DNA from 2 places in the Bacillus sp. EB106-06-01-XG163 genome. Region 1 is predicted to be linked to the other one. Evidence: a T-box and tRNA genes for the amino acid it is inferred to sense, from the RefSeq annotation. Region 1 holds a T-box; the other holds one or more tRNA genes.
What was found. A T-box is a leader RNA that pairs with one kind of tRNA and senses whether it is charged. The one in region 1 lies ahead of tyrS (tyrosine--tRNA ligase), so its partner is inferred to be a tRNA-Tyr.
Positions count from the first base shown of each region.

Region 2: it has a tRNA-Tyr gene. The T-box ahead of tyrS (tyrosine--tRNA ligase) is inferred to sense a tRNA for this amino acid. The anticodon was not compared.

Region 1 covers NZ_JBYTDS010000003.1:47,753-52,130, reverse strand. Annotated here, with positions in the region: gene AC3WTF_RS04260 (TrmB family transcriptional regulator) at 1-33, shown strand, start outside; gene AC3WTF_RS04255 (AzlC family ABC transporter permease) at 106-837, shown strand; gene AC3WTF_RS04250 (AzlD domain-containing protein) at 834-1,157, shown strand; gene sr7p (small protein SR7P) at 1,198-1,323, opposite strand; gene tyrS (tyrosine--tRNA ligase) at 1,443-2,708, opposite strand; T-box leader at 2,759-2,991, opposite strand; gene acsA (acetate--CoA ligase) at 3,045-4,378, opposite strand, start outside.
Region 2 covers NZ_JBYTDS010000008.1:184,333-188,710, forward strand. Annotated here, with positions in the region: gene cdaA (diadenylate cyclase CdaA) at 1-71, opposite strand, end outside; gene rsiW (anti-sigma-W factor RsiW) at 237-863, opposite strand; gene sigW (RNA polymerase sigma factor SigW) at 877-1,440, opposite strand; tRNA gene AC3WTF_RS11975 (tRNA-Gln) at 1,672-1,743, opposite strand; tRNA gene AC3WTF_RS11980 (tRNA-Tyr) at 1,748-1,832, opposite strand; tRNA gene AC3WTF_RS11985 (tRNA-Thr) at 1,852-1,924, opposite strand; tRNA gene AC3WTF_RS11990 (tRNA-Val) at 1,930-2,005, opposite strand; tRNA gene AC3WTF_RS11995 (tRNA-Glu) at 2,009-2,080, opposite strand; gene AC3WTF_RS12000 (2-thiouracil desulfurase family protein) at 2,261-2,713, shown strand; gene AC3WTF_RS12005 (GNAT family N-acetyltransferase) at 2,732-3,208, shown strand; gene murQ (N-acetylmuramic acid 6-phosphate etherase) at 3,308-4,237, shown strand; gene AC3WTF_RS12015 (PTS transporter subunit EIIC) at 4,366-4,378, shown strand, end outside.

The DNA of each region.
Region 1 (4,378 bases):
TTTCATGTCGTCACCGGAAATCGGTTCATATAAATGTGAACCGTATTTTCTTTGATTTTTTCATTAGTCGTTATCATTATAATCTCTATGAAAGGAGTATAAAAAATGATTAACACAGAAGGGCAAAAAACCGCCGTTTCCCGGGAAATGAACGATACGTTTTTACAGGGGGTGCGGGATTGTGTGCCTACGCTGCTGGGCTATATGAGCATCGGTTTTGCTTTCGGCATCGTTGGCGTTGCCTCTCATCTAAGCATTCTTGAAATTTGTTTGTTATCTTTGTGTGTCTATGCCGGCGCCGCCCAATTTATTATTTGCTCGCTCCTTGTTTCCGGGAGTCCGATTTCCGCCATTATTTTAACGACGTTTATCGTCAATCTGCGGCACCTTCTGCTGAGCCTGACCATCGCGCCGTATTTCACGAAATACTCTTTGGCGAAAAATATCGGCTTCGGGGCTTTGCTTACTGACGAATCTTTCGGAGTAGCGGTGAACAAAGCGGCTCAGAACGGCAGGTTATACGATAAGTGGATGAACGGCCTCAATATAACCGCTTACATGTGCTGGGTTATTTCCTGCGTGATGGGCGGGCTTCTCGGACAATGGATATCTGATCCTTACGCGCTCGGCCTGGACTTTGCTTTGCCCGCTATGTTTGCGGCGCTGCTTGTGCTGCAATTGCAATCGTCCGCTTCGGAAAAGCTGAAGCACAGCCTCTCCTTAATTCTCTATATGATCATTTTTATGGTCTTGTTATCGTATTTCGTCCCGTCACACATCGCGGTCATCGTCTCAACCGTGATTGTGGCAACGATCGGGGTGGTGACGGACAAATGAGCATCAGCACACAAATGATCTGGATTATACTCGGCTGCATGATTGTTACACTTGTGCCGCGCATTGTTCCGTTTATATTTGTCCGGAACATTCAGATGCCTGAGTTGGCTTTAAAATGGCTCTCCTTTATTCCGCTTTGCATTTTGACGGCTCTGGTAACGGAAAGCATGATTGTGAAAACAAACAGCGCTTTGACCTTTGATTGGAAAGCAATGATCGTTCTCATCCCGACATTGCTTTGCGCGATGCGGACAAAAAGCTTATCCATCACGGTCATCACAGGAGTCGTGCTGATGGCCGCCGTCAGGCTGATATGGTGACAATCAAAAGCCTCCATTCCGCAGAATGGGGGCTTTCCCTTTATGATGTCGGATTTTCTTCTTCCGTCTCTGATTCCTCGGCTTTGGCTTCGGCGTTTATGCTTTGCTGCTGTTCCCAATGATCCCGCTGCAATCTTTCTTTTGCGATGGTAAACATGAAATTCACGGCGCAGCACCCCTTCCCTGTTTTGCTTATACTATGTACTGTACTCATTTCCCCGTGCAGTATTCACAAAACATAAAAAAGCAGCCTGCCGCATTGAGCGGCCGGACTGCTTTTTATTTTCAGTACGTGATCAGGAAGTATTTTTTCTTTCCGCGGCGCAGTACGGTAAATTGATCTTCAATGCGGTCTTCCGCAGTCAGAAGATGCCCGATGTCCGTCTGGCGCTCGCCGTTAATGTAAACAGCTCCGTTTTGAATGTCTTCGCGGGCCTGCCGTTTTGAAGGCGACAATTTAGATTCCACAAGCACGTCTACTAAAGACAGTTCTTCAGAGCGGTCTTTTTCAAACGAAGGTACATCTTTAAATCCTACCTTGACGTCTTGAGCGGAAAGCTCTTTAATATTGCCGCTGAACAGCGCCTGGGAGATATGAACGGCCTGCTCAAGCGCTTCGCGGCCGTGTACAAGAACAGTCACCTCTTCAGCGAGACGTTTCTGCGCTTCTCTTTTCTCAGGAGCCGTCTCCGTTTTTTCAGCATAACCTTCAATTTCCTCTTTTGATAAGAAAGTAAAGTATTTTAAGTATTTGACGACGTCGCGGTCATCTGTATTGATCCAGAACTGGTAGAATTCGTACGGCGATGTTTTTTCTTTATCAAGCCAAATGGCGCCGCCTTCCGTTTTGCCGAATTTCGTGCCGTCAGCTTTTGTGACGAGCGGAATGGTAAGACCGAAAGCTTTCGCTCCTTCTTCTTCTGATTTTCTGATCAGTTCAAGACCGGCCGTGATGTTGCCCCACTGGTCACTGCCTCCGATTTGGAGTTTGCAGTTCTTTTCTCTGTACAGATTCAGAAAATCGTAGGATTGCAGGATCATGTAGCTGAATTCCGTGTAAGAAATTCCGGTTTCAATTCTTGAGCTTACAGTATCTTTCGCAAGCATGTAGTTAATTCCGAAGTTCTTTCCGACGTCGCGGAGAAATTCAATGATGCTCAGCTTTCCGATCCAGTCAAAGTTGTTCGCTATGACAGCGGGGTTTTCTCCGGCCTCGAAATCTAAAAATCGGGAAAGCTGATTTTTAATTTTTTGCGACCATTCGACAACGATATCCTGAGTATTTAACGTACGCTCCGCTTTTTTGCCGCTCGGATCGCCGATCAGTCCCGTCGCGCCGCCTACAAGCGCAATCGGATGGTGGCCTGCAAGCTGGAAACGGCGCAGTGTCAATATCGGCAGAAGGTGTCCGATGTGCAGGCTGTCAGCCGTCGGGTCAAACCCTGAGTATAAACGGATTTTTTCTTCGTTCAGCTGTTTATTCAGTCCTTCTTCATCCGTCATTTGCTGGATTAAGCCGCGGAATGATAAATCCTCTAATAAGTTAGTCATTTTGTCTGCTCCTTTGTTTATGAAAATAAAAAACGCCCCTTCGTTTAAAACGAAGGGACGATATAATCGCGGTACCACCCTACTAATAAAAGCATAAAAAAGCTTTTATCACTCTTTTTGATAACGGACCGTGTCCGTTCTTTCACTACTGAAAGCCTTGGAATGGCTTTGTTCGCAAAAGCGGTTCATGAGTGTATTCGGCATATCTTATGTGCTGATTTTCACCGGCCATCAGCTCTCTTGAACAATCAGATACCCTACTTGTCTCAATCAAAACCTTTTCGTATGAAGCTTACTCATTTTTAACATAAATAAGATACGATGTCAACGCCGTCTTTAATCTTCCATTGTGGACAGGTCGCCTGCCGGCAGGTTCAGCTCCCACGCCTTCAGCACACGTCTCATGATTTTTCCGCTCCGTGTTTTCGGAAGTTTATCTTTGAATTCAATTTCCCGCGGTGCGGCATGCGCGGCAAGCCCCTGTTTTACAAAGAGGCGAATGTCCTCCTTCAGCTGATCGGATGGCTCATGCCCTTCTCTGAGCGCGATAAACGCTTTAATAATTTCTCCCCGGACAGGGTCCGGCTTTCCGATGACGCCGGCTTCGGCAATCGCCGGATGTTCAACAAGTTTGCTTTCGACTTCAAACGGGCCGACGCGCTCGCCGGATGTCATGATGACATCATCGACTCTGCCTTGGAACCAGAAATAACCGTCTTCATCCATATAAGCAGAATCTCCGGAAACATACCAGCCGCCCGGCATGAAATAAGAATCATATTTCTCTTTGTTGTTCCAAATGGAATCCATCATCGACGGCCAGCCCTTTTTAATGGCGAGATTTCCCATTCGGTACGGCGGAAGCTCATTTCCCTGATTGTCAACGATCGCCGCTTCCACTCCCGGAATCGGTTTCCCCATTGAACCCGGCTTGATCTCCATGCAAGGATAATTGCAGATGAGCTGTCCGCCCGTTTCTGTCATCCACCACGTGTCGTGGATGCGCTTGCCGAATACTTTATGTCCCCACTTGATGACCTCGGGGTTCAAAGGTTCTCCGACACTCAGGACGTGACGAAGTGAAGTAAGGTCAAATCTGGATGCCATTTCATCTCCGGCGCCCATAAGCATTCTGAAAGCCGTCGGAGCGCTGTACCAGACGCTGACACCGAGCTTCTCAATCGTGCCGTACCAGTTTTCCGGACTGAATCTGCCGCCGACGATCACATTCGCCGCTCCGTTCAGCCACGGCGCAAATATCCCGTACACCGTCCCGGTCACCCAGCCCGGGTCCGCAGTGCACCAGTAAATATCGTCTTCTTTAAGATCAAGCACCCACTTGCCGGTCTGGTATTGCTGAATCATGGCTTCATGAACGTGGAGCACACCTTTAGGCGTTCCGGTAGATCCTGATGTGTAGTGAAGCAGGTAGCCGTCTCTTCTGTCCATCCATTCAATATCAAGTCTCGTGCTTTCTCCCTCAGCCGCTTTATCATAATGAATGATTTTATCTCCCGTTTCTTTGCTGCCGCCGACAATGAAAATATGCTCGAGGTCGGGCAGGCTGTCCGCCGGAATCCGTTCGGCCAGTTCAGGTGTTGTCACGACAACCTTTGCCTGGCTGTTCAAGAGGCGGTCTTTGACGGCGCCTTCCATAAACGCTTCAAATA
Region 2 (4,378 bases), on a different contig from region 1:
ACATACCAAACAAGGAGAATATCAACGGCATTGCCGAGGTATTGCAAAAATGGGATGTCCTCAAAAGCCATTTCCTCGTCCTCCAAGAATTCAGTCATTTCGTTTTTCTGTTATGAATTGTGCTGCATGAGCAATATGTACATCATATAGCGTGCTCATTATACCACATTTTGATTTCTCAAGTGAAATGAGCCAGAGCGGCGATGCACAAAAAAAGAGTAAAGCGATTATACGCTTTACTCATCTTCACTCGGGTCCAAAGCGCTCACGACGCCCTGGCCCGCCGATTTCAGTTCGTACCAGACCCAGTCAAACAATTGGTTAATCTCTTCAATCTGCCCGGTGACTTGTCCGGCTGAGGCCATGTATTTTTCTCCGTTGACGACGGTCACATTGCCGTCGACTTTTCCTTCAATGAACAGCTTGCCGTTTTTTACTGTGACATCGCCCTTTACGGTCTCGCCTTCAGGGACGGTGACCGTGTGATTCTGCACGACAAGGTTCGGCTGTTTGGACACACTGAAATTGTGGTCATTATGCCAGCTGTTGAAAAAACCGCCGCCCATTAAAATCACAAAAACTGCTGCGGCTGCAATCATCGGATGAGTTTTGATCCATCGTTTTACAGAAGCGCGTTTTTTCTCTTTTGGAAGATTCGCCATAACTTTGGCAGTAAAATCAGCAGGGGCCGTGACATGCGATGTGCTTCGGACGAGTGCTACGGATTTCTCCATTTCATGAAAATGCCGTTTGCAATTCCCGCATGACTGCAAATGTTGTTTTAATACGTTTTCATCTTCAGGAAGGATATCTCCATCAAGATGCTTATGCATAAGCTGCACAATCTGTTCAGGACAGCTCATTTCATCACCCCACTTAAAGATCCCTTAATTGTTTTCTAAGAGCCTCTCTGCCTCTGTGTATCCTTGTCTTGACGGTGCCGACAGGGATATTCAGAATCTCCCCGATTTCAATTAAAGAGAGTTCGTCAATATACTTTAATACAATAACCGTTCTGTACTTGTCAGGCAGCTTTAAAATCTTTTTCTGAATTGTGTCCGACAGCTCCAATGACAATACGGCGTCTTCAGGGAGAACCCCGTCCGCGGCGATCTGCGAATACATCGTCAGCCCTTCTGCTCCCGCTACTTCTGCGTCCAGATAGTAATCAGGCTTTTTCTTGCGGATGCGGTCAATGGTCAGGTTGGTCGCAATTCTGTAAAGCCACGTCGAAAACTTTCTGTTGATATCGAAACTGTCGATATTGACATACGCTCTGATAAAAGCTTCCTGCGCAATATCTTCCGCTTCGTGAACATTGCCGAGCATGCGGTAGCAAAGCTGGTAAATCTTATCTTTATAAAGGTCAACGATTTCTGCAAACGCATTTTGATCGCCTTTTTTGACTTGCTTGATTCTTTTTTTAATCAGGTTTTCCATGTTTTATCTTACCTCTGCCCTTCACCGGTCTGTATCTATACGTTGATTGTTTTAAAAGGTTTCATTTTTTTTATTACATTTATTTTACCAAATTTCAGGCAGGGTGTAGATGGAAAATACAGAATATACTGCCTTAACAGCAGCTTAAAAATAGTATATCTGATGAACAATCAGAAATCGAAACAAAATGCTGATAAAAAAAAGACACCTTTATGCAAAAGGTGTCTGAGACTGGGCTAGCTGGATTCGAACCAACGCATGACGGAGTCAAAGTCCGTTGCCTTACCGCTTGGCTATAGCCCAAAAATGGTGGAGGGGGGCAGATTCGAACTGCCGAACCCTGAGGGAGCGGATTTACAGTCCGCCGCGTTTAGCCACTTCGCTACCCCTCCGTATTTTTTTGAAAAACAGTGCCGGCCAGAGGACTTGAACCCCCAACCTACTGATTACAAGTCAGTTGCTCTACCAATTGAGCTAGGCCGGCAAATATGGTGGAGGATGACGGGCTCGAACCGCCGACCCTCTGCTTGTAAGGCAGATGCTCTCCCAGCTGAGCTAATCCTCCATATGACCCGTACGGGATTCGAACCCGTGTTACCGCCGTGAAAGGGCGGTGTCTTAACCGCTTGACCAACGGGCCGTTGTGTCCGCGTCGAGCTGACAAAAGTTATTATATACAGGTTGTACCCCATTTGTAAAGAGGAAAATTATTTTTTTTATTTTCAAACTTTTTTACCCGTTTTTTAACTGAAAAACTCATCCCTCCTCTCTTATTTCATTTATGATGAAAGTATCAAAATATTGAAGGGAATGGACACAGATGATCTTAGTCAGCTCTTGTCTCGGCGGTATCGAATGCAGGTATAACGGCTCTCACGCCGCTTCGGAAAAAATCCGCAGACTCGTAGAAGAAAAGAAAGCTGTTATGGTCTGCCCCGAACTTTTGGGCGGCTTCACCACTCCCCGCGAACCGGCGGAAATCATCGGCGGCACGGGCGAAGACGTGCTGAACGGAACGGCAAGAATCGTAACGGCATCAGGCGAAGACGTTACGGCTTTATATATGGACGGCGCGGAAAAAACATTAGCATACGCAAAAGAAATAGGCGCCGCCACGGTCATCCTTAAAGAAAACAGCCCGTCCTGCGGCAGCAGCTTCATCTATGACGGCACTTTTTCGGGGAAAAAAATAATCGGAGACGGCATCACTTCCGCTCTTTTAAAACGGGCAGGCTGCCGTGTTCTATCAGAAGATGAATTGGATCAATTATAAAAAAGGAGAGTAGATATCATGGATGTAGCCCTGTCCTTTTATAAACCGGAGCATGCAGACGGGCTGAACGGGTTTGTGCTGAGTGAAGAAGATAAAAAGTTCACAGCTCTGCCGATAGATGTACTGCCGCAGGCTCTTGTCATCCGGGATCGCTACCCGACAGTCATTTTAAAAGAAGACCGCCCCGTCGGTTTCTTTATTTTACATACCTCAAAAGAAACCATTGCCCCGTATTCGAACAATGTGTCTGCCATTTTGCTGAGTGCGCTGTCCTTACATGCGCCGCATCAGGGAAAAGGTTATGCCAAACAAGCGATGCTGCAGCTCCCCGCTTTTGTCGCAAATTACTTTCCTTGGTGTGATGAAATCGTGCTTGCTGTAAACCATCGCAATCATCGTGCAAAGAACCTGTACCGGTCTTCCGGTTTTATTGATAAAGGTCGTCGCAGGATCGGCCCGATCGGTGAACAGCACATTCTGCATCATTTTTTGTGAAAGCGCTTGATTATTCATCTCATCCCTGCCGATTTTTCTTGAAACATCTATTCAGAAGCCCATATACTTCAAGTATTAACGACTTGGGAGGGTACAATCATGACAGACCGGCTTAACATTCACAGATTGACCACAGAAACCAGAAATCCGCAGACCGCTTCAATCCATCAAGCAGACACGATGGAAATTCTCCGCATCATTAACGAAGAGGATTTCAAAGTGGCTGAAGCCGTTCAGCAGGTGCTGCCCGATATTCAGATTGCCGTTCAATTCGCCCATCAATCATTACGGCGAAACGGCAGGCTGATTTATGCGGGAGCGGGCACAAGCGGCAGACTCGGTGTACTGGATGCGGTTGAATGCCCGCCTACATACAGCGTAAGTCCCGACACCGTCATCGGTCTGATGGCCGGAGGAGCAGACGCCTTTTTGCAAGCGGCTGAAGGTATAGAAGACAGCGAGGAAACCGGCGCTCTCGATCTCAAAACGATCGGGCTTACCGCAGAAGACACCGTGATCGCCATCGCGGCAAGCGGGCGCACGCCGTATGCGGCCGGTGCGCTGAAATACGCAAAAACAATCGGCGCCAAAACCGTCGCGCTCACATGCAATAAACACTCATTGATCAGCACTTATGCCGATCACAGCATTGAAGTCGTCGTCGGCCCCGAAGTGATTACAGGGTCAACACGAATGAAAGCGGCGACGGCACATAAAATGATTCTGAACATGATTTCCACGGCCTTGATGATCAAAAGCGGCAAAGTGTACGAAAATTTAATGGTGGACGTTCATGTCAGCAACGAAAAATTGAAAGAACGCGCAATCGGCATTATCCAAAGCATCACGGGCGTTCCGTACGACAAGGCAAAAGAAACGCTTGAGGCCGCAGGCAGCCATGTCAAAACGGCAATCGTCATGCTGAAGACGAATTCAGACGAAACACACGCGAAGGCACTGCTCAAAGAAGCAGACGGCTTCATTGACAAAGCCATTGAACAGCACGTTTCAAAAGAAAAAGAACGCTGATCGTTCTTTGGTGAAAAATAATGTGCTTTTATGAGCCCGCGCCGTTTTCATGATCGGCGCAGGCGCTTTTAGGACGCGTTTCAGGCACAGCTCCCCGGGAAAAATCGCACGGAAAAAGGAGGATCTCCATGAGCAAAGAGG